3 regions of the Streptomyces sp. NPDC052301 genome follow, and region 1 is predicted to be linked to each of the others. Evidence: predicted binding sites of a transcription regulator. Region 1 holds the regulator's gene; each other region holds the start of a gene.

What was found. The regulator HrcA, encoded in region 1, represses chaperone genes, less so after heat shock. The targets are predictions, from matches to a motif close to TTNGCACTCNGNNNNNCNGAGTGCNAA.
Region 2: a site for HrcA is predicted at 3,732-3,758, ahead of groL (chaperonin GroEL). Genes of this name have one in related genera too.
Region 3: a site for HrcA is predicted at 2,692-2,718, ahead of groES (co-chaperone GroES). Genes of this name have one in related genera too.

What each region holds. Positions count from the first base shown of each region.
Region 1 is NZ_JBIUBE010000005.1:131,737-139,291, forward strand. It holds gene ACIHEJ_RS15080 (S41 family peptidase) at 1-1,082, opposite strand, end outside; gene ACIHEJ_RS15085 (hypothetical protein) at 1,144-1,689, opposite strand; gene ACIHEJ_RS15090 (VOC family protein) at 1,771-2,160, opposite strand; gene ACIHEJ_RS15095 (16S rRNA (uracil(1498)-N(3))-methyltransferase) at 2,180-2,932, opposite strand; gene ACIHEJ_RS15100 (nitronate monooxygenase) at 2,929-4,005, opposite strand; gene dnaJ (molecular chaperone DnaJ) at 4,118-5,254, opposite strand; gene hrcA (heat-inducible transcriptional repressor HrcA) at 5,255-6,271, opposite strand; gene ACIHEJ_RS15115 (MBL fold metallo-hydrolase) at 6,446-7,168, shown strand; gene ACIHEJ_RS15120 (DUF3097 domain-containing protein) at 7,203-7,555, shown strand, end outside.
Region 2 is NZ_JBIUBE010000006.1:439,149-446,703, forward strand. It holds gene ACIHEJ_RS19700 (DUF397 domain-containing protein) at 1-42, shown strand, start outside; gene ACIHEJ_RS19705 (hypothetical protein) at 233-1,114, shown strand; gene ACIHEJ_RS19710 (Uma2 family endonuclease) at 1,175-1,855, shown strand; gene groL (chaperonin GroEL) at 1,948-3,570, opposite strand; gene ACIHEJ_RS19720 (cold-shock protein) at 3,882-4,085, opposite strand; gene ACIHEJ_RS19725 (MoaD/ThiS family protein) at 4,516-4,791, opposite strand; gene thrC (threonine synthase) at 4,788-6,071, opposite strand; SAM riboswitch class I at 6,089-6,253, opposite strand; gene ACIHEJ_RS19735 (glucosyl-3-phosphoglycerate synthase) at 6,414-7,358, shown strand; gene ACIHEJ_RS19740 (trehalose-6-phosphate synthase) at 7,443-7,555, shown strand, end outside.
Region 3 is NZ_JBIUBE010000009.1:102,056-109,610, reverse strand. It holds gene ACIHEJ_RS25600 (ester cyclase) at 1-422, shown strand, start outside; gene groL (chaperonin GroEL) at 491-2,116, opposite strand; gene groES (co-chaperone GroES) at 2,238-2,546, opposite strand; gene ACIHEJ_RS25585 (polysaccharide deacetylase family protein) at 2,776-3,561, opposite strand; gene ACIHEJ_RS25580 (polysaccharide deacetylase family protein) at 3,651-4,586, opposite strand; gene ACIHEJ_RS25575 (methyltransferase domain-containing protein) at 4,677-5,870, shown strand; gene ACIHEJ_RS25570 (RNA polymerase sigma factor) at 5,947-7,233, opposite strand; gene ACIHEJ_RS25565 (YciI family protein) at 7,278-7,555, opposite strand, start outside.

The DNA of each region.
Region 1 (7,555 bases):
GTGGCCGGGGCGAACTCCAGGGCGTCGGCGCCCTCCGCGTCCGTCACCCACACCACCCACTCCTCGCCCTCGGCGCGGAAGGTGCGCGGCGCCCGGGCCCGGACGCCGGGCGTGGCGGCCAGGGCGCGGGCGGGCCCCGAGCGGTGGGTGACCCAGTGGACACCGCCGCGCACGCAGACGGCGCTGCCGCGCGCGGTGTGGTCCGGCGACGCCTCGCCGAACCAGCGGGAGGCGTTCACCGGGTACGGCCGCAGGTCCGTGCGGGGGCCGCCGAGCCGTACGTCCAGCCGGCGCGGTTCGGCGCCCTCCAGGTCGTCCAGCAGCCACAGTTCACCGGCCGAGCTGTAGACGACACGGCTGCCGTCCCCGGCCGCGTGCCGGGCGTAGAACCCGTCGAGGGGGGTGTGCCGGCGCAGGTCGGAGCCGTCGGCGAGGGAGGAGTACAGGGCTCCGGTGCCCTCGTGGTCGGAGAGGAAGGCGATGCGGTCGCCCGCCCACACGGGGTACTCGATGTTGCCGTCGATCTCCTCGTGCAGCCGTACGAACTCGCCGGTGCCGTCGTGGTCGATCCACAGTTTGCCCGCCGTACCGCCCCGGTAGCGCTTCCAGTGGGCGGCCTCGCGGCCCATCGGCGCGGACAGCAGCACGGTGGCCGGCCCGAACGCCACGGCGCCGACGGGCCCGTACGGCAGGGTCTCGGCAGGTCCGGCGTCCAGCGGGACGGCGTGCGCCCAGGTGTGGCGGAAGGTGGGCCGGCCCTGTGCGCCGAGCGCGAGCACCCGCCCGTCGGGCGTCCAACCGCGCACCTCGGTACGGCGGTTGCCCCAGTACGTCAGCCGCTCGGCGGGGCCGCCGTCGACGGGGGCGACCTGCACCTCGGGTGCGCCGTCCCGGGTGGAGGTCCAGGCCAGGGACCGTCCGTCCGGCGATATCCGTGGATGGGTCACCGGCGTGTCGTCGGCGCTGACCCGCCAGGCCCGGCCGCCGTCGAGGGGCGCGAGCCAGACGTCGTCCTCGGCGACGAAGGTCACCAAGTCGCCGTGCACATGGGGGAATCGGAGATAGGCGGCACCCTGAGTCACCCGGTCACTGTACGCAGTGACCGGTGTGTCCCGCTCGCGGTTCCTGTCACAGGCCCCGCGGTCACTTGCCTTCGACGGGCCAGCAGGTGGGGTCGCCCTTGCACCAGAGGGTCCGGGTGACGGTCACCGTCACGGTGGGCCTCCCGCCTCCCGGCTGATAGGTGGGCGGCCGGTACGTCGGCCCCGGCGTGGCGTCGCAGTCGCCGAGCCCGTCCACGTGGAACACCCGCCTGCCGCCGACCTCGGCCGTGAGATCACCGCGCACGCAGGCGCCGTCGACGGCCCTGGTCACCTTCCCGGTGACGGTGATCTTCCGCCGGTCCTTGGTCTCGCCCTGGCAGTCGACGGAGACGACGGTGGTCTCGCTCGGCGAGGGCGTCCTCGCCGCCGGGCCGCGGTCCCCGTAGCTGCCGGTGCAGCTGAGCCAACTGACGTCGACGTGCTGCTGCTTGAGCCTGGCGGTCGCGGTGGTGTCGGTGGTGTAGGCGGCGGTCACGGTGTCGAGATCACCGGGTTGACACGCCACCAGGACCCCACCGGCCGCCACGACCAGGCCGGCGACGGCCACGACCTGCACACCGCGTCGATTCCCTCTCACAACCCCCATGCAGGGCAGCGTGCCACCGGCGGCGGCACCGGGGGAAGGTCGCTTACGGCCACTCACTCGTTCGGGGTGTCCCGGAGGGAGCTAGCGCAACAGCAGCCACTGCTGGAGTTCCACCAGGTTGCCCTCGGGGTCCCTGAGGTGGGCCACGCGCATGCGGTCGGTCATCGGGGCCGGGCCGTGCAGCAGGGTGGCGCCCCGGGCGGTGATCTCCGCGCAGTAGGCGTCCAGGTCGTCGACGCGCAGGACGACCAGGGAGCGGTGTCCGGCGGCGGCATCCTCCAGCTCCCGCAGGATCTGCGCCATCATCGCCCGGTCCTGCAGCGCGATGCCCGCGGAGCCGGTGTGCGCGCTGAACTTCTCGTACGGGCCCTCGGTCGCGCCGGACTGCGGCTTGAGGCCGAGGACGTCGGCGTAGAAGCGGTAGCAGGCGGCGAAGTCGGTCACGAGGAGCCGTACTTGAGCGATTTCCATGGTTGCCCCCAGCTGTGTGTCAGGCCCAGCGGCCGGTGCGGCCCAGCAGAAGGGCCGTGGCGGCGGTGCCGGCGGTGGATGTGCGCAACACGGTGGGACCGAGCACGCACGCCTTTGCTCCCGCCTCCTCGAAGAGGGCCAACTCGTCGCGCGAGACGCCGCCTTCGGGGCCGACGACCAGCACGATGTCGCCCTGGGCGGGGAGTTCGACGGTGGCGAGCGGCAGGCTGGTGTGCTCGAAGTCGGAGTGCAGCACGGCGGCGAAGTCGGCTTCGGCGAGAAGCGCGGCGACCTGTTTGGTGCTCGCCGCGTCCGCGACCTCCGGGAAGCGCAGCCGGCGGGACTGCTTGCCGGCCTCGCGCGCGGTGGCCCGCCACTTGGCGAGCGCCTTCAGGCCCCGGTCGCCCTTCCACTGGGTGATGCAGCGGGCGGCCTGCCAGGGCACGATCGCGTCGACACCGGTCTCCGTCATCGTCTCCACGGCCAGCTCGCCGCGGTCGCCCTTGGGGAGGGCCTGGACGACGGTGATCCGGGGACTGGGCTCGGGTTCCACCGGGAACTCGAACGGCTCGACGACCAGGTGGTCCTTGCCCGACACAGCGACGACCACACCGGCCGCCCCCCGGCCCCTGCCGTCGGTGAGCACCACGCCCTCCCCGGGCTGCAACCGCCGCACGGAGACCGCGTGCCGCCCCTCGGGGCCGGTGACGTCGACGACCGAGCCGGGACCCACGCCCTCCAGCGAGTCGACGAGGAACACGGGCGCGGTCATCGCGGGCCTCCCTCGGCCGACAACGCTGTCCTGGCGGCGTCGAGTTCCTCGACCAGCACCTCCACCAGCCGCCCCGCGGGCAGCTCACGGGCCATCCGGTGTCCCTGTCCCGCCCACAGCGCCATGCCCTGGGCGTCACCGGCCTTGGCGGCGGCCTTGCGCAGCGGGGAGGTGAGGTGGTGGATGTCCGGGTAGGCGGCGGGGGCGTACGGGCCGTGTTCGCGCAGGAAGCGGTTGACCAGTCCGCGCGCCGGGCGGCCGGAGAAGGCGCGGGTCAGCTCGGTGCGCGCGAACAGGGGGTCGGTGAGCGCCTGCTTGTGCAGGGCGTGGGCGCCGGACTCCGGGGTGGCGAGGAAGGCGGTGCCCAGCTGGGCCGCGCTCGCGCCCGCCGCGAGGACGGCGGCGATCTGGCTGCCGCGCATGAGGCCGCCGGCGGCGACGACCGGGATGCCGACGCCCTCCCTGATCTGTGCGATCAGGGACAGCAGCCCGATGCCGGAACCGTCGTTCTCGGGGATGTCCCGGTGCGTGCCCAGGTGTCCGCCGGCCTCCACGCCCTGGGCGATGACCGCGTCCGCGCCGGCTCGCTCGACCGCGCGGGCCTCCTCGGCGGTGGTGGCGGTGACCAGGATGAAGGTTCCGGCACGGTGCAGGGCGTCGACGGCCTCCCGGCTCGGCACACCGAAGTGGAAGGAGACCACCGGCACCGGGTTGTCGAGGAGCACGGCGAGCTTGGCGTCGTACCCGTCGTCCCGGCCGCTGTCCGGATCGCCCAGCTCGGTCTCGTACCAGGCGGCCTCGCCGGCCAGCTGGTGGGCGTAGACCTCCACGGCACCGGACTCGGCATACTCGGGCTGCGGTATGAACACGTTCACGCCGAAGGGGCGGGCGGTGAGCCCCCGCAGCTGCTTGATCTCCTGGTACATGCCGTCGGCGGTCTTGTATCCGGCGGCGAGGAAACCGAGGCCGCCGGCCTCGGACACGGCGGCGGCGAGCTGCGGGACGGAACCGCCGCCCGCCATGGGAGCCTGCACGATCGGGTGGGGGAAGAGATCGGTCAGCGCGGAGGACATGACCGCATGTTGTCACGTCCTTTGAAAGAGTCCGAATCCGGGCTTCCTGCGGCATAGGCCGGTGGCATACGGGGTGCCGTGGCACCCCGCAGCCACTTCCCGGCGGGCCGGCTCAGCGTCCGTTGAACGCGTCCTTCAGCCGCGAGAACAGCCCCTGCTGACCCGGCTGGAACTGGCCCTGCGGCCGTTCCTCACCGCGCAGCTTGGCCAGCTCGCGCAGCAGGCGCTCCTGCTCGGGGTCGAGCTTCGTCGGGGTCGTGACCTCGACGTGCACGATGAGGTCGCCCCGGCCGCCGCCGCGCAGATGCGTGACGCCCCGGTTGTGCAGCGGGATCGACTGGCCGGACTGGGTGCCGGGCCGGATGTCGACCTCCTCCATGCCGTCCAGGGTCTCCAGCGGGACCTTGGTGCCGAGGGCCGCCGCGGTCATCGGGATGGTGACCGTGCAGTGCAGGTCGTCACCGCGCCGCTGGAACGTCGGGTGCGGCAGCTCGTGGATCTCGACGTACAGGTCACCGGCCGGACCGCCACCGGGGCCGACCTCGCCCTCGCCGGCGAGCTGGATCCGCGTGCCGTTGTCCACACCGGCCGGGATCTTCACGGTCAGGGTCCGCCGCGAGCGGACCCGGCCGTCGCCGGCGCACTCCGGGCACGGGGTCGGCACGACCGTGCCGAAGCCCTGGCACTGGGGGCAGGGGCGCGAGGTCATGACCTGGCCGAGGAAGGACCGGGTGACCTGCGAGACCTCACCGCGGCCACGGCACATGTCACACGTCTGGGCGGACGTGCCCGGGGCCGCACCGTCACCGTTGCAGGTGTTGCAGACGACCGCGGTGTCGACCTGGATGTCCTTGGTCGTGCCGAAGGCCGCCTCGTCCAGCTCGACCTCGATCCGGATCATCGCGTCCTGGCCGCGCCGGGTGCGCGAACGCGGGCCGCGCTGCGACGCCGTACCGAAGAACGCGTCCATGATGTCGGAGAAGTTGCCGAAGCCACCGGCCCCGAAGCCGCCCGCACCGGCACCGCCGGCCTGCGAGAGCGGGTCACCGCCGAGGTCGTAGACCTGCTTCTTCTGCGGATCCGACAGCACCTCGTAAGCGGCGTTGATCTCCTTGAACCGCTCCTGGGTCTTCGGATCGGGGTTGACGTCCGGGTGCAGCTCGCGCGCGAGCCGACGGAACGCCTTCTTGATCTCATCCTGCGACGCGTCGCGGCGCACGCCGAGAACGGCGTAGTAGTCCGTGGCCACTTACGACTCCGCCAGGATCTGTCCGACGTACCGTGCCACTGCGCGTACCGCTCCCATCGTTCCCGGGTAGTCCATGCGGGTCGGTCCGACCACGCCGAGCTTGGCAACCGCCTCGCCGCCCGAACCGTAGCCCACCGACACCACGGAGGTGGAGTTGAGTCCTTCGTGGGCGATCTCGTGCCCGATGCGCACGGTCATGCCCGGATCCTTCGCCTCGCCCAGGAGCTTGAGGAGCACGACCTGCTCCTCAAGGGCCTCCAGGACGGGCCGGATCGTGAGGGGAAAGTCATGCCCGAAGCGGGTGAGATTGGCCGTGCCGCCGATCATCAGCCGCTCCTCGTTCTCCTCGACGAGTGTCTCCAGGAGGGTGGAGAGCACCGTGGAGACCGTACCGCGGTCCTCCGGCTCGAAGGCATCCGCCAGGTCCTCGACCAGCTTCGGCACATCAGCGAACCGGCGGCCCGCGACCCGGCTGTTCAACCGCGCCCGCAGATCCGCGAGCGAGGCCTCCCCGAACGGCGTCGGGCAGTCGACCATCCGCTGCTCGACCCGGCCGGTGTCCGTGATCAGCACGAGCATCACGCGCGCGGGGGCGAGCGCGAGCAGCTCCACGTGCCGCACGGTGGACCGGGTGAGGGACGGGTACTGCACGACGGCGACCTGCCGGGTCAGCTGCGCGAGCAGCCGCACGGTCCGCGCCACGACGTCGTCGAGGTCGACGGCGCCCTCCAGGAAGTTCTGGATGGCCCGCCGCTCGGGCGCCGTCATCGGCTTGACGCCCGCCAGCTTGTCCACGAACAGCCGGTAGCCCTTGTCGGTGGGGATGCGCCCCGCACTGGTGTGCGGCTGCGCGATGAACCCCTCGTCCTCCAGGGCCGCCATGTCGTTGCGGACGGTCGCCGGGGAGACGCCGAGGTTGTGCCGTTCGGTGAGCGCCTTCGAGCCCACGGGCTCCTCGGTGCCGACGTAGTCCTGGACGATCGCGCGCAGCACCTGAAGCCTGCGTTCACTCAGCATTCGCGCGCACCTCCAGCACGTCGTCGCATCGTCCGTCCGGATCGTCCACCTGGCACTCTTCCCATGCGAGTGCCAGCGTTCCCCGGGCCCAGTGTACGGCTGTCGGGTACGCACTGGGCAAGGTCGGTCCCGCTCCACCGGGTCCGTACCACCTCGTACCGCTAGCGTCGCGGTATGACGGTGACTTGGGAAGACCTGGGATGGGAGCGGCTGGCCGCCGGGGTCGGGCGGTGCAGGCTGCCCGGCTGGGACTGCACGGTGGGGCTCGTCCTCGGCGAGGGTACGGCACTCATGGTGGACGCCGGCTCGAGTCTGGCCGAGGGGACGCGTCTGCGGGCCCAGGGACAGGAACTGGCCGGCGGCCGTGTGACCCATCTCGCGCTCACCCACCCCCATTTCGACCATGTCTTCGGGGCGTCGGCGTTCGCCGGGGCCGAGGTGTACGCGGCGGTGGGGACGGACGCGGTGCTGGCGTCGGAGCGCGCGGAACTGCGCCGGGACGCGATCGGCAACGGTCTGCCGGAGGCCGACACCGACGAGGCGGTGGACGCGCTGGTCCCGCCGCAGCACCTCGTCTCCGGCGAGTGGACACTGGACCTGGGCGGCGGCCGGCAGGTGCTGCTCGCCAACGTGGGCCCGGGCCACACACCGCACGACCTCGCGGTCCTGGTCGCCGGGGAGCGGGAGGTGGTGTTCTGCGGCGACCTGGTCGAGGAGTCGGGGGAGCCCCAGGCGGGCCCGGACGCGGTGCCGTCCCGCTGGCCGGACGCGCTGGACCGGCTGCTCGCGCTGGGCGGGGCGGACGCCCTGTACGTGCCCGGGCACGGAGCGGCGGTGGACGCGGCCTTCGTACGACGGCAACGGGACGCCCTGGCGGCGCGGTTCGGCGTGTCGTGAGCACGATCGCGCGGCTTCTCCTATCGTCATCCGAATGCGCCAGTACTCCGCCGACCTGACCCCACCGTGGAAGAAGCAGAAGCCCGTGCCGGAGGTGCCGGCGGAGCCGGGCCTGGTGGTGGAGGAGCCGGGCACCGGGTTCTGCGGGGCGGTGATCCGCTGCGAGGCGGGCACGGTGACGCTGGAGGACCGCTTCGGCAAGCACCGGGTGTTCCCGCTGGAGCCGCGGGGCTTCCTGCTGGAGGGCCGCGTGGTGACGCTCGTACGGCCGTCCTCGGGTCCGGTCCGCCCCTCCCGTACGGCCTCCGGCTCGGTCGCCGTCCCCGGCGCACGCGCGCGCGTGGCCCGCGCCGGCCGCATCTACGTCGAGGGCCGGCACGACGCCGA
Region 2 (7,555 bases), on a different contig from region 1:
CCCGAGGCCTGGTCGGCGTTCGTCGCGAACCTCAAGCCTTGAGCTCCGAGCCCTCTTTGCACGGAATGGGTGGGGTCTCAACCCACCCTCCCACCCCGCGAGTTGACGCGACGCGCTCGACTTGCCACGCACGGTGACGATCCTCTAGCGTCCCCGCATAACGAACAGCCCCCGTCAGGTGCGCCAACACCTGCGGGGGCTTGACCAACAAGATCGAATGCGAGTCGATCCCATGGCTGAAGCCAAGCTTAGTCCTGCTCTCCCGCTCACGCACGCGTCCTCCCACCCGATGGCCAACCCGGGTTACGGCAAGCGCTCCGCGCCGGACCAACACCGCCGCACCAAGCATGACTTCGCGCACCTCCCGCCCCGCGAAGCCGCCATCGCCGCATACATCGACCGGCTCCCCCAAGGCGCCGACATCTCGGTGAAAACGCTGGCCAAGCAGCTCCCTTACGGTCAGTGCGCGCTGCGTACGGCCCTCAACCGCATCCAGGCGGCGGGGCACTTGCGGCGAGGAAGGGAGCGGCTGGAGACGGAGGACGGGGGCTCGCGCTGGATCACCCGATCGTGGTGGTCCCGTACCGCACGCGACGACTCCTGGTGGACGGCGTTCACGCGCGGCGCCGTGCCGGAGGACCCGCACCCGCCCGAACGGCCCGGCCCCACCCGTTCCCGCGCCCACGTCCTCCTCGCCGCCCTCGGCCGCACGGCCCCGGTCCTGTCCCTCTCCGCCGCCGACTGCGCCGCGCTCGCCCCGCTCCTCACGGAGTGGCTCGCACGCGGGGCCACCGACGAGGCCGTACTCCGCGCGCTGACGGAGGGTCTGCCGACGCCGGTCCACCACCCGGCCGCCCTGGTCCGCCGCAGACTCGTCGACAAGCTCCCACCCGAACCGGTCCCGCGTCCGGCACCCCGCCGGGTCCTGGAGTGCTCGGAATGCGGGGTGCCGGGGCGGCCGGAGGCACTGCCGGGGGGAGTGTGCGGCGGCTGTCGCGGCGAACGCGCTCCCGCACAACCCCGTACGCCCCTGCCGGCCCTCGCAGTCCACGCCCGCGCAGACGCGATCCGGGCTGCGATGTCCGTACGACGACAAGAGAGGACACCCGTATGACGGCTTCCACGGTCCGACATGACCACTCAGGGGCACGATGGAGGGGGAGGAGGCGACGCCATGACCCCTGATACCGAAGAACGCCCGCAGATGTCCCTCGAGGACTTCGAGGAACTTGTCCGCAGGGCTCCCAGGGAGCTGCGGAACCCGCTGGAGTTCCTCGGCGGGAAGCTGTGCATCCGGCACGGGCCGCTCGATGTCGAGGAGTTCGAGGAGCTGGCCGAGGCCGCCCCCGAAACCGTGCGGCTTGAGTACATCAACGGAAAGGTGGTCGTAAAGGCCATGCCGGACGGCAACCACGGCGAGATCTTCATGTGGCTGCTACGTCAGTGCATGCAGCAGCGCCCCGAGCTGAACCTCATGCCCGAGAGGGGCGTCAAGGCCGAGGCCCACCGCAAGGGCCGCGCCATCACGGACGGTTTCCTCGCACCCGTAGGCCACTTCAGGGGGCACGGCAACTGGTCCTCGACCGACGGCGCCCTCATGGCCGTGGAGATCACCTCCCACGACCGCGACACCGACCAGCGTGACCGCATCGAAAGGCCCGTGGGTTACGCGGCGGCCGAGATCCCCGTCTACCTCCTCATCGACCGCGACAGCAGCACGGTCAGCGTGTACAGCGAACCGAAGGACGGGCGTTACCTGCAGTGCTCCACCCGCCCCTGGGGTGCGACCGTCGAGCTGCCGCCTCCGGTGGGCATCACCCTCGACACCGAGATGCTGAAGGAGTACGCCGACTGAACCCACCGCGAAAGCCCGAGGGCGGCACCCCCAGCCAGAAGCTGGACGTACCGCCCTCGGTCCGAAGGACAGGCGATCAACCGTCAGGTCGATCAGAAGTCCATGTCACCGCCCGGCATGCCGCCGCCGGCCGGCGCGGCGGCCTTCTCCGGCTTGTCGGCGATGACGGCCTCGGTGGTGAGGAACAGCGCGGCGATGGAGGCGGCGTTCTGCAGGGCAGAGCGGGTCACCTTCGCCGGGTCGATGATGCCCTCGGCGATCATGTCGACGTACTCGCCGGTCGCGGCGTTCAGGCCGTGGCCGACCGTCAGGTTGCGCACCTTCTCGACGACGACGCCACCCTCGAGACCACCGTTGACGGCGATCTGCTTGAGCGGGGCCTCCAGCGCGAGCTTCACGGCGTTGGCGCCGGTCGCCTCGTCACCCTCGAGCTCCAGCTTCTCGAAGACCTGGGAGGCCTGCAGCAGGGCCACGCCACCACCGGCGACGATGCCCTCCTCGACGGCGGCCTTCGCGTTGCGGACGGCGTCCTCGATGCGGTGCTTGCGCTCCTTGAGCTCCACCTCGGTGGCGGCACCGGCCTTGATGACCGCGACACCGCCGGCGAGCTTCGCCAGGCGCTCCTGCAGCTTCTCGCGGTCGTAGTCCGAGTCGCTGTTCTCGATCTCGGCGCGGATCTGGTTGACGCGGCCGTTGACCTGCTCCGAGGAGCCGGCACCGTCGACGATGGTGGTCTCGTCCTTGGTGATGACGACCTTGCGGGCGCGGCCCAGGAGGTCCAGGGTCGCGTTCTCCAGCTTGAGGCCGACCTCCTCGGAGATGACCTCGCCGCCCGTGAGGATGGCGATGTCGCCGAGCATGGCCTTGCGGCGGTCGCCGAAGCCCGGGGCCTTGACGGCGACGGACTTGAAGGTGCCGCGGATCTTGTTGACGACCAGAGTCGACAGGGCCTCACCCTCGACGTCCTCGGCGATGATCAGCAGCGGCTTGCCCGACTGCATGACCTTCTCGAGGAGCGGGAGCAGGTCCTTGACGGAGCCGATCTTGGAGTTGGCGATGAGGATGTACGGGTCCTCGAGCGACGCCTCCATGCGCTCCATGTCGGTCGCGAAGTAGGCGGAGATGTAGCCCTTGTCGAAGCGCATACCCTCGGTGAGCTCGAGCTCCAGGCCGAAGGTGTTGCTCTCCTCGACGGTGATGACGCCTTCCTTGCCGACCTTGTCCATGGCCTCGGCGATGAGCTCGCCGATCTGGGTGTCGGCGGCGGAGATGGACGCGGTGGAGGCGATCTGCTCCTTGGTCTCGACGTCCTTCGCCTGCTCCAGCAGGGCGGCGGAGACGGCCTCGACGGCCTTCTCGATACCGCGCTTCAGAGCCATCGGGTTGGCGCCGGCGGCGACGTTGCGCAGGCCTTCCTTGACCAGGGCCTGGGCGAGCACGGTCGCGGTGGTCGTACCGTCACCGGCGACGTCGTCCGTCTTCTTGGCGACTTCCTTGACCAGCTCGGCGCCGATCTTCTCGTACGGGTCCTCGAGCTCGATCTCCTTGGCGATGGAGACACCATCGTTGGTGATCGTGGGGGCGCCCCACTTCTTCTCGAGGACGACGTTGCGACCCTTGGGGCCGAGCGTCACCTTGACGGCGTCCGCGAGCTGGTTCATGCCGCGCTCGAGGCCGCGCCGCGCCTCCTCGTCGAACGCGATGATCTTGGCCATGTGAAGTGGTCCCTCCAGGACTGGGGGTGATTCCTTCGGACCGCGCCCGCGCCCGCGACGGACGGCTCGCCGGCCTGTGGTTCCTTGCCCCACGTGGCCTGCGGGCCTCACCGACCCGGTCCTTCTTTGTCACTCTCACCTTCAGAGTGCTAACGCAATGATTAGCACTCGGCATGGTCGAGTGCAAGCGCCTCCGCCCTCCCGGAGGGGCGCTCAGCCGCCCGCGAACACGCCCGGGCGCGGAGCGGCCCCGGGCACGGCGAAGGGCCCGCACCCTGTGCCGGTGCGGGCCCTTCGTCGACAAGAAACGTTCAGGCGCTGAGGCGAACCATGTCGGCCTGCGGGCCCTTCTGGCCCTGCGAGATCTCGAACTCCACCCGCTGGCCCTCTTCCAGGGTGCGGTAGCCGTCCATCTGAATGGCGCTGTAGTGGACGAAGACGTCCGCACCACCGTCGACCGCGATGAAGCCGTACCCCTTCTCCGCGTTGAACCACTTGACGGTGCCCTGAGCCATGCCTAACTCCCCTATTACTGGCCCTTGCACAGATCCACACTTCGCGGACCCGGGTCAGACCTCACCCCCCATCGACGGGGGCGTGCGCCGGAACGCGTCGACCGCGGCTGAATGTATCTGTCCAACTGCCGTCTGCAACAGGTCAATCGGACGAGAATTCTGGACGCGAGCGGTCCGGAATGTGGCGAAAATTCATGCACAGTCAGGGCAAGTCGGGCCCCATAAAAGCCACAAAAGCCGCATAGAACCCGCGCACTTTGGCTACTTCTTGTCGGGCCTGCGGCATGAATACAGGGCTCCCGACCGGTCCGACCGGGAGCGCGTTCCCCAACTCTACCGCGCTCAATCACACTGAATTGCCCCCTCCGCTTCTCTCACGGAGGGGGCAATTCAATGCACCATCGGTAACCGAAGTTACCCAAGGTAATGATCAGCCGCCGGCGACCGCCGGAATGATCGAGACGCCGGCACCGTCCGGAGTGGCGGTCTGCAGGCCCTGCTCGAAGCGGACGTCGTCGTCGTTGACGTACACGTTGACGAAACGGCGCAGCTTGCCCTGGTCGTCCAGCACCCGGGCCGCGATGCCCGTGTGGTTCTTCTCCAGGTCCTCGATGACCTCGGCGAGGGTCGTGCCCTGGGCGGCGACCTCGGCCTGACCACCGGTGTAGGTGCGCAGGATGGTGGGGATGCGGACGGTCACGCTCATGCGAGGCCAGCCTCTCGGAAGGAGTCCAGGGTCGGGCGGATGGTGGCGGTCAGGCCGGTGCCGGCCACCGCGTCGAGGGTCTTCAGGCCGTCGCCGGTGTTGAGGACGACCGTGGTCTTCGCCGGGTCCAGCACGCCGTCCTTGAGCAGCTTGCGGGTGACACCGACGGTCACCCCGCCCGCCGTCTCGGCGAAGATGCCCTCGGTGCGGGCCAGGAGCTTGATGGCGTCGACGACTTCCTCGTCCGTGACGTCCTCCACGGCACCGCCGGTGCGGCGCGCGATGTCCAGGACGTAGGGACCGTCGGCCGGGTTGCCGATGGCGAGGGACTTGGCGATGGTGTTCGGCTTCTGGGGGCGTACGACGTCGTGGCCGGCCTTGTAGGCGGTCGACACCGGCGAGCAGCCCTCGGCCTGGGCGCCGAAGATCTTGTACGGCTTGTCCTCGACCAGACCCAGCTCGATCAGCTCCTGCAGACCCTTGTCGATCTTCGTGAGCTGGGAGCCGGAGGCGATCGGGACGACGATCTGGTCGGGCAGCCGCCAGCCGAGCTGCTCGCAGATCTCGTACGCCAGGGTCTTGGAGCCCTCCGCGTAGTACGGCCGCAGGTTGACGTTGACGAAGCCCCAGCCCTCGCCGGCCGGGTCGCCGATCAGCTCGGAGCAGAAGCGGTTCACGTCGTCGTAGTTGCCCTCGATGCCGACGAGTTCACCGCCGTACACCGCGGCCATGACGACCTTGCCCTGCTCCAGGTCGTGCGGGATGAACACGCAGGAGCGGAAGCCGGCCCGGGCGGCGGCGGCGCCGACGGCACCGGCCAGGTTGCCCGTGGAGGAGCAGGAGAGCGTGGTGAAGCCGAAGGCGCGGGCGGCCTCGAGGGCCTGCGCGACGACGCGGTCCTTGAAGGAGTGCGTCGGGTTGCCGGAGTCGTCCTTCACGTACAGCCCGCCGGTGACACCCAGCTCGGCGGCGAGGTTGTCGGCCTTGACGAGCTTGGTCCAGCCCGGGTTGATGTTGGGCTTGTCGGCCACGTCGGCGGGGACGGGCAGCAGCGGCGCGTACCGCCAGATGTTCGCGGGGCCCGCCTCGATGCGCCGGCGCAGTTCCTCGGTGTCGTACGCGGAGAAGTCGTAGGCGATCTCCAGCGGGCCGAAACACTCCTCGCAGGCGAACACGGGGCCGAGGGGTACCCGGTGACCGCACTCACGACAGCTCAGGGCGGCGGCGGGACCGAGATCGACGGTGGAACCGGAGGTGCTTGCAACTGTCTGCACAGCCATGGAGGCGAGGCCCTTTCTCCTCATCTTCCTCACGACGCACTTCGCCGTGAGACGGATTTGGCACCTTCCCTAGCCGGGAGCCTCGCGGAGCGATCGCGCCTGATCGGGCCGATCTACGAGTACCGACTGGAGGGTTGCCGGGGCTTCATCGGGCCGTTTCCCTCTGCCCCTCTGGATGAGCTGTATGCGGTTGTGAACGCCTCTCGACCCCCGACATGCGATGGTCACCGGCGTTGTTCAAGACTGTAACCGAAGGCCAGGACAGTTGAGATAGTCGTCCGAACCGCGAGATGGATCACACGGTCACGCCCTGTGATCACGAACAGTGAGGAGCCGCAGACCGTGCTGGAAGAAGTCGAGCGCTGGCTGGCCACCCGCTCCTGGTCCGTGACCGACCGCCCTCTCCACCACCTGGTGTCCGCCAAGCAGCGCAGCGGCCAGACGATCAGCGTCGTGCTGCCGGCCCTCGACGAGGAGGAGACGGTCGGCGACATCGTCACGGTCATCCGCCACGAACTCGTGGAACGGACTCCGCTCGTCGACGAGATCGTCGTCGTCGACTCCGGCTCCACCGACCGCACCTCCGAGGTGGCCGCCGCCGCGGGCGCGCGGGTCGTTCACCGGGACGAGATCCTGCCGCGCGTTCCCGCCGTCCCCGGCAAGGGTGAAGTCCTGTGGCGCTCGCTGCTCGTGACCGGCGGGGACATCCTCTGCTTCATCGACGCCGACCTGAAGGAGTTCTCCGCCGACTTCGTCTCCGGGATCGTCGGCCCCCTGCTCACCGAACCGGACGTGCAGCTGGTCAAGGCGATGTACGACCGTCCGCTGGGCGGGGCGGCCGGGCAGGGGGGCCGGGTCACCGAGCTGATGGCCCGCCCGCTGCTGAACATGCACTGGCCGCAGCTGGCCGGTTTCGTGCAGCCGCTGGGCGGTGAGTACGCGGCCCGCCGCTCCCTGCTGGAGCAGCTGCCGTTCCCCGTCGGGTACGGGGTGGAGCTCGGCATGCTGGTGGACGCGCTGCACCTGGTGGGACTGGAGGCGCTGGCCCAGGTCGACGTCGGGGTCCGCAAGCACCGGCACCAGGACGGCCAGGCGCTGGGCCGGATGGCCGCCGCGATCTACCGCACGGCCCAGCTGCGGCTGGCCCGGGGCCATCTGGTCCGGCCGTCGCTGACCCAGTTCGAGCGGGGCGCGGACGGCTTCGAGCCGCGCACCTACTCGGTGGACACCGAGGAGCGGCCGCCGATGGTGGAGATCGCGGAGTACGCCGAGCGCAAGGTGGCGTGAACCGGCCGTCTCCGGTCGTATACGTCCGCGTGCCGGGCGTAGCCGTACGTTTGAGCGTTTCCGGGCCGGGCTAGGTTGAGGACCATGGCTTCCAGGCACGGTGCTGAGGTGCTGGTCGCGTCCAACCGCGGCCCGGTTACGTACACGGTGGACGAGAGCGGCTCGCTGCGCTCCAGGCGGGGTGGCGGCGGGCTGGT
Region 3 (7,555 bases), on a different contig from region 1:
AGCGGTTGTCCGAGGACACCGTGCGGCGGTTCTTCGAGGCGCTCGCGACCGCGGGTGAGCTGCCTCCGCTCAACGATCTGCTGGACGAGGACATCCACAGCCACGATCCGGTGAACCCGCAGGACACCCTCGGCCTGGACAACGCGCGCAGCGAGTACCGGATGTGGCGGGGCGGCTTCGACTTCGCCTTCACCCTCGAGGACGTGCTGGCCCAGGACGACCGGGCCTGCGCGCGCTGGACGTGGAGCGCCACGCACAAGGGCGACTTCCTGGGGATCCCGCCCACCGGCAGGCAGGTCACGATGACCGGGATGACGCTGTTCCGCTTCGGCCACGAGGGCAAGATCGCCGAGATCTGGTGGCAGCACGACCAGCTGGGGCTGATGCAGCAGCTGGGGGCGCTGGACGAGCTGGAGCAGTAGACAGGGCGAAGGCCCGGCCCCCGAAGGGTGCCGGGCCTCAGCCGTGCGATGCCTCAGTGGTGCGTGCCTCAGTGGGCGTGGCCGTGGCCGTGGCCCGCGGCGGCCGGCTCTTCCTCTTCCTTCTTCTCGACGACCAGGGTCTCGGTCGTGAGCAGCAGGGAGGCGATGGAGGCGGCGTTCTCCAGGGCGGAGCGGGTGACCTTCACCGGGTCGATGACGCCGGACTTGACCAGGTCGCCGTACTCGCCGGTGGCGGCGTTGTAGCCGTTGCCCTTCTCGAGCTCGGCCACCTTGGAGACGATGACGTAGCCCTCGAGGCCGGCGTTCTCGGCGATCCAGCGCAGCGGCTCGACGGCGGCGCGGCGGACGACCGCGACACCGGTGGCCTCGTCGCCGGTCTTGCCGAGGTTGCCCTCGAGGACCTTGACGGCGTGGACCAGAGCGGAGCCACCACCGGAGACGATGCCCTCCTCGACCGCGGCGCGGGTCGCGGAGATGGCGTCCTCCAGACGGTGCTTCTTCTCCTTCAGCTCCACCTCGGTGGCGGCGCCGACCTTGATCACGCACACGCCGCCGGCCAGCTTCGCGAGGCGCTCCTGGAGCTTCTCGCGGTCCCAGTCGGAGTCGGTGTTCTCGATCTCGGCCTTGATCTGCGCGACGCGGCCGGTGAGGTCCTCGGCCTTGCCGGCACCCTCGACGATCGTGGTGTCGTCCTTGGTGACGGTGACGCGGCGGGCGGAGCCGAGCACGTCGATGCCGACCTGGTCGATCTTGAGACCGACCTCCTCGGAGATGACGGTGGCGCCGGTGAGGACGGCCATGTCCTGCAGCATCGCCTTGCGGCGGTCGCCGAAGCCCGGGGCCTTCACCGCGACGGCGTTGAAGGTGCCGCGGATCTTGTTGACGACCAGGGTCGACAGGGCCTCGCCCTCGACGTCCTCGGCGATGATCAGCAGCGGCTTGGAGGCACCGGCCTGGATGACCTTCTCCAGCAGCGGCAGCAGGTCCGCGATGGCGGAGATCTTGCCCTGGTGGATCAGGATGTACGGGTCGTCGAGGACGGCCTCCATGCGCTCCTGGTCCGTGACGAAGTACGGCGACAGGTAGCCCTTGTCGAAGGCCATGCCCTCGGTGAAGTCCAGCTCCAGACCGAAGGTGTTGGACTCCTCGACGGTGATGACACCGTCCTTGCCGACCTTGTCCATCGCCTCGGCGATGAGCTCGCCGACCTGCTGGTCCTGGGCGGACAGCGCGGCGACGGCGGCGATGTCGGACTTCTCGTCGATCGGGCGGGCGGTCGCGAGGAGGTCCTCGGAGACCGCGGCCACGGCCGCGTCGATGCCCTTCTTCAGCAGGGCCGGGGAGGCACCGGCGGCGACGTTCTTCAGGCCCTCGCGCACCAGCGCCTGGGCGAGCACGGTCGCGGTGGTGGTGCCGTCACCAGCGATGTCGTTGGTCTTGGTCGCCACCTCCTTCACCAGCTGCGCGCCGAGGTTCTCGTACGGGTCCTCGATCTCGACCTCGCGGGCGATCGTGACACCGTCGTTGGTGATGGTGGGGGCGCCGAACTTCTTGTCGATGACGACGTTGCGGCCCTTGGGGCCGATCGTCACCTTCACCGTGTCGGCCAGCTTGTTGACGCCGCGCTCAAGGGCGCGACGGGCGTCCTCGTCGAACTTCAGAATCTTCGCCATGACAGCGGAAGCCCTCTCGGAAATCTGTGGGAGTAAAGACAACTGCGCCCCGGGCGCCCGGCTTCGTTATCGGTCGCGGGGGCCAGGGGCGCAGCTCAAGAGCAAAATGTGCTCGAGGTGATTACTTCTCGATGATCGCGAGCACGTCGCGAGCCGAGAGGACGAGGTACTCCTCGCCGTTGTACTTCACCTCGGTGCCGCCGTACTTGCTGTAGAGGACGACATCGCCGACCTTGACGTCGAGCGGAAGGCGCTCGCCGTTCTCGAAGCGGCCCGGGCCCACGGCGAGGACGGCGCCCTCCTGGGGCTTCTCCTTCGCGGTGTCCGGGATGACCAGGCCAGAGGCGGTGGTCTGCTCGGCGTCGAGCGGCTGGACCACGATGCGGTCCTCGAGCGGCTTGATGGCAACCTTGGAGCTGGTGGTCGTCACGATCCGACCTCCCCCTTCGGAGATCTCACGGGGTTAACTGTCTGAGGTGGCGACCAGGTCGATCCGTCGTCGCGGGTGCCGGACCTGCCCGTCGCGTATTGGCACTCTCCGGTGGTGAGTGCCAGAGCCGAGACTATGACCGCGATTAGCACTCGGTCAAGCGGAGTGCCAATGCCGTGCGGCGCGTCGGCCGAAGATCGCTCGCGCCGGGCTCCTCGGCGGCCGCCGCTCAGTTCAGATAGTCCTCCAGCCGCCCCACCGTCAGCCCCCTCTGCTGGGCCCCCCGCACCACCCTGACCGTGCGTTCCCGCAAGTTCGGGCCCGTCGTCTCGTCCGGGCCGACCAGGACGATGTCGCCGGGGCGGAGGTGGTGGGGGCCGTGCGTGTAGACGAGGTCGGTCGGGGTCATGGCGGCGCGCCACAGGACGATCGCCGAGATGCCGCAGTCGGCCGCCGCGTGCAGGGTCGTGGTGTCGTACGTGCCGTAGGGCGGCCGGAAGAGGAGGGGGCGGATGCCGAAGTGGGCGCGGAGCCGGTCCTGCTGGCCGCAGATCTCGGCACGCTGGCCGTGGTACGGCAGTCCGGCGAGGGCGCGGTGGTCGAGGGTGTGGTTCTGGATGCCGGCGCCGAGCGCGCGCAGCCGGCCGAAGTGGCCGTAGCCGGGGCCGACGACGCTGTCGGTGAGGAACATGCTGACGGGGAGCCGCAGTTCGCGGACCATGTCGACGAAGCGGGGGTCCTGCTCGGAGCCGTCGTCGTAGGTGAGGAAGACGACCGGGTCGCGGGTGGGGACGTGGTCGATGACGCGCGGCAGCGACCGGCCCCCCGCGTGCGGGGCGAGGGCGAGGGCGCGGGCGGGGGGCCGGGGCGGGCGCGGCAGGGGCTCGGCCAGACCCCAGCGGCGATAGGGCTGGTCGGGAGAGGGCCCGTGCGGGCGTACTTGTTCCGCGGCCTTCTTGCCGAGGCGTTCGATGGGGTCGACGGACTGGGCGCAGCCCGTCAGGAGGAGGGCCACGGCGAGAACGGCGGCCGGGCCCCGGCCGCGCGGCGGGCGCCGCCGGGAGCCGGTCCGTGCCGTCCTGCCCGGCCGGCTCCTCCCCGGCGTCACAGGTAGTCCTCCAGGCGGGCCACGGCATAGCCCTCGCGCGTGACCTTGTCCAGGAAGCGGCGCATGTCGTCGACCATCGTGCCGTTCCAGTCGTCCCGGCCGCGGAAGTGGGTGAGGACGATGTCGCCGCGGCGCAGCTTCTGGTCGTCCTCGCGGTACTCCCAGTGGTCGACGAAGACCTCCTCGTTCCAGATCGGTGCGTACTTGATGCCGCAGGTCTTGGCGGCGATCAGGGTGTCCTGGTTGTAGTTGCCGTAGGGCGGGCGGAAGACCGTCGGGCGCTTGCCGAACTGCTTCTCCATGATGTCCTGCATGCCGCAGATCTCGTCCTTCTGCTCCTCGTAGGACAGACCCGGCAGGTAGGGGTGGTGGAGGGTGTGGTTGTTGAGGGTGTGGCCGTAGGACTGCATCGTGCGGAAGTAGCCGTAGTCGTCCTTGACCAGGTAGTTGCTGAGGAAGGCGGTGTACGGGACCTTCAGGTCCCGCATCATCTGCAGGAACCGGGGGTCCTTCTCCGAGCCGTCGTCGATGGTGAGGAAGACGATCTTCTGCTTGGTGGGGACGGTGGTGAAGACCGGGGGCAGGTACCAGTCCTCCTGGTGGTCCACCTCGAAGCCGGCCCGGGCGGTGATGACCGGCTTCTTCGCGGGCGGCGGTGGGGGCGTGAGCGGGACCTGCTGCAGCCCCCAGCGCTTGGCGGCGGCGACCAGCCGGGCGTGTTCGGTGAGCCGGCCGGCGTGGGGGGCGGCGTGGGCGGGGGCGCCCTGGCCGGGTGTGGCGCCGGTGCCGGGATCCTCCGCCCCGCAGCCGGCGAGGAGGGCGGTGGAGGCCAGTGCGGCGGCACAGCAGCCGGCGGCCAGCCTGCGGCCACGGACACCGGCACCTGCTCCCCACCGTGCCCGGCTTTTGTCATTTTGTAGTACTAGTCGCATGGTGCCGGATCCTCCCAGGACCCGGCACCGAACCCCGGGCGACACCGCCGCCGCAGGCGCACCATCCACCGACTGGCCCACAATGACCCGGTGAACGACCTCGCTCTCCTCCTCACCCCCGAAGGCCGCGCCCTCCTCGACGAGGTCCGCGACACCGCGCCCGCGCAGGAGCTGGCCGTCGCCACCCGGCTGCGCCGCGACCACCCGGCGGAGCTGGTGTCGGCCGCGCTCGGCCAGGCCCGGCTGCGGCAGCGGGCGGCGGCGAAGTTCGCGGCCGAGGACGCGGAGCGGATGTTCTTCACACCGAACGGGGTCGAGCAGTCGACGCGGGCGAGCGTGGCGACGTACCGGGCGGCGCGGTTCAGGGACTCGGGGGTGACCTCGGTCGCCGACCTGTGCTGCGGGATCGGCGGTGACGCGATCGCGCTGGCCCGGGCCGGGATCCGGGTGCTGGCCGTGGACCGGGACCCGGTGACGGCGGCGGTGGCGCGGGCGAACGCCGAGGCGCTGGGGCTCGCCGGCCTGATCGAGGTGCGGGAGGCGGACGTCACGGAGGTCGACACCGCCGGGTACGACGCGGTGTTCGTGGACCCGGCGCGGCGGGGCGGGCGCGGCAGGATCTTCGACCCCGAGGCGTACTCACCACCCCTGTCCTGGGCGGTCGCCGCAGCACTCGGCGCGCCCCACGCGGCCCTGAAGATCGCCCCCGGCATCCCGCACGAGGCGGTGCCCGCCGAGGCCGAGGCCGAGTGGATCTCCGACGGCGGCGACGTGAAGGAGGCGGTGCTCTGGTTCGGGACCGGGGCGCCGGGGGCCGTACGGGCCACGTTGCTGCCCGGCCCGCGCACGCTGCTCGGCCGCGGGCTGCCCGATCCCTCGGTGCGGCCGGTGGGGCGGTACCTGTACGAGCCCGACGGTGCCGTGATCCGCGCGCATCTGGTCGCGGAGGTGGCCGAGGAGGTCGGCGGCGGACTCGTCGACCCGACCATCGCGTACGTCACGGGCGACGAGCTGCGGACCACGCCGTACGCCTCGGCCTACGAGATCACCGACCACCTGCCCTTCAACGTCAAGAAGTTGAAGGCCCTGCTGAGGGAGCGCGAGGTCGGCACGCTGACGGTGAAGAAGCGTGGCTCCGCCGTCGAGCCGGAGGAGCTGCGCCGGAAGGTGAAGCCGCAGGGGCCGAACGCGGCGACCGTGTTCCTCACCCGGGTCGCGGGGGCCCCGGCCATGCTGATCGGTGCCCCCGCCGGGCCGCCGGCCGCTGTCGGCGGAGCGTCCTGAGCGGCTCCGGCCGCGGATCGGCGCCCGCCGTGGCCGGAGCGCACCAGGAGACCGAGCGGCACCGGGAGGCACGCGGTCACGAGGAGCACGCGTCCGCCCTGCTCAGCAGCAGGTCCCGTTCCTTCTCGTTGCGGGTCAGCCCGGCCGCCCGCAGAAACTCCTCGCGGGCCTCCGCGGTGCGTCCGAGCCGGGCCAGCAGATCGCCGCGGACGCTGGGCAGCAGGTGGTAGTCGCGCAGGGCGGGCGCGTCGGCCAGGGCGTCCACCAGCTCCAGGGCCGCCGCCGGTCCGTCGGCCATCGAGACGGCGACCGCCCGGTTCAGCTCGACCACCGGGGACGGCGCGCGCGCCGCGAGCAGGCCGTACAGGGTGGCGATGGTGCGCCAGTCGGTCTCCTCGTAGGTGTACGCGTGCGCGTGGCAGGCGGCGATGGCGGCCTGCAGGGCGTACGGGCCGGGCGGGCCGGCGGCGGTGGCGTCGGCGCGGGCGAGGGCCTGGATGCCACGGGCGATCAGCATGCGGTTCCAGCGGCGCCGGTTCTGGTCCCGCAGCAGCACGGGGGTGCCGTCGGGGCGGGTGCGGGCGGCGGACCGGGACGCCTGGAACTCCAGGAGCGCGGTCAGGGCGTGCACCTCGGGCTCCTTGGGCATCAGCGCCGACAGCACGCGGGCCAGCCGCAGCGCGTCCTCGCACAGGCCGGGGCGCAGCAGGTCGTCGCCGACGGTGGCCGCGTACCCCTCGTTGAAGATCAGGTAGATGACGTCCAGGACGGAGCCGAGGCGGGCGGCGCGGTCGGGCCCGTAGGGCACCTCGAAGGCGACGTTCTTCTTCGCCAGCGTGCGCTTGGCGCGGACGATGCGCTGGGCGATGGTCGGCTCCGGGACCAGGTAGGCGCGGGCGATCTCGGCCGTGGTCAGGCCGCCGAGCAGGCGCAGGGTGAGGGCGGTGCGGGCCTCGGGGGACAGCACCGGGTGGCAGGTGGTGAAGACCAGCCGCAGCAGGTCGTCGTCGATGTCGTCCGGGTCGGCGGGTTCCTCGGGCGGGGCCGCCGCGGAGAGGTCACGGCCGATCTCGGCGAGCTTGCGGGCGTAGGTCTCGCGGCGCCGGATCAGGTCGACGGCGCGGTGCCGGGCGGTGGCCGTGAGCCACGCGCCCGGGTTGTCGGGCACGCCGTCCCGGGGCCACCGCTCCAGGGCGGCGACCAGGGCGTCCTGCGCCAGCTCCTCGGCGATGCCGACGTCCCGGACGATACGGGCGACGCCGGCGACGATCCTGGGGGACTCCAGCCGGAAGACCGTCTCGATGGCCTGGGTGGTGGCGGGCCGCGTGTCGCCGGACCGGGTGGGGGTGGGCTGCTGTTCCACAGCCCACCACTCAACACCCCCGCGCCCGTGAGGCCAAGGAATGCTCAGCCCTCGGCGATCTCGCGAACCTCACAGGTCACCGTCCAGAAGTCCTCGTGTACCTGGAGGAACCGCTTGGTCCACTCCAGGGCCTCGGCCTTGTCCTTGCACTGCATGATCGCGTAGCCGCCGATGACCTCCTTGGACTCGGTGAAGGGCCCGTCGGTGACGGAGAGCTTCCCGCCCTCCCAGGTCATCCGGGTGCCCTGGGCGGTCGGGGTGAGCCCGGCGGTGTCGAGCATGACGCCGGCCTTCGTGACCTCCTCGATCAGCTCGCCCATCC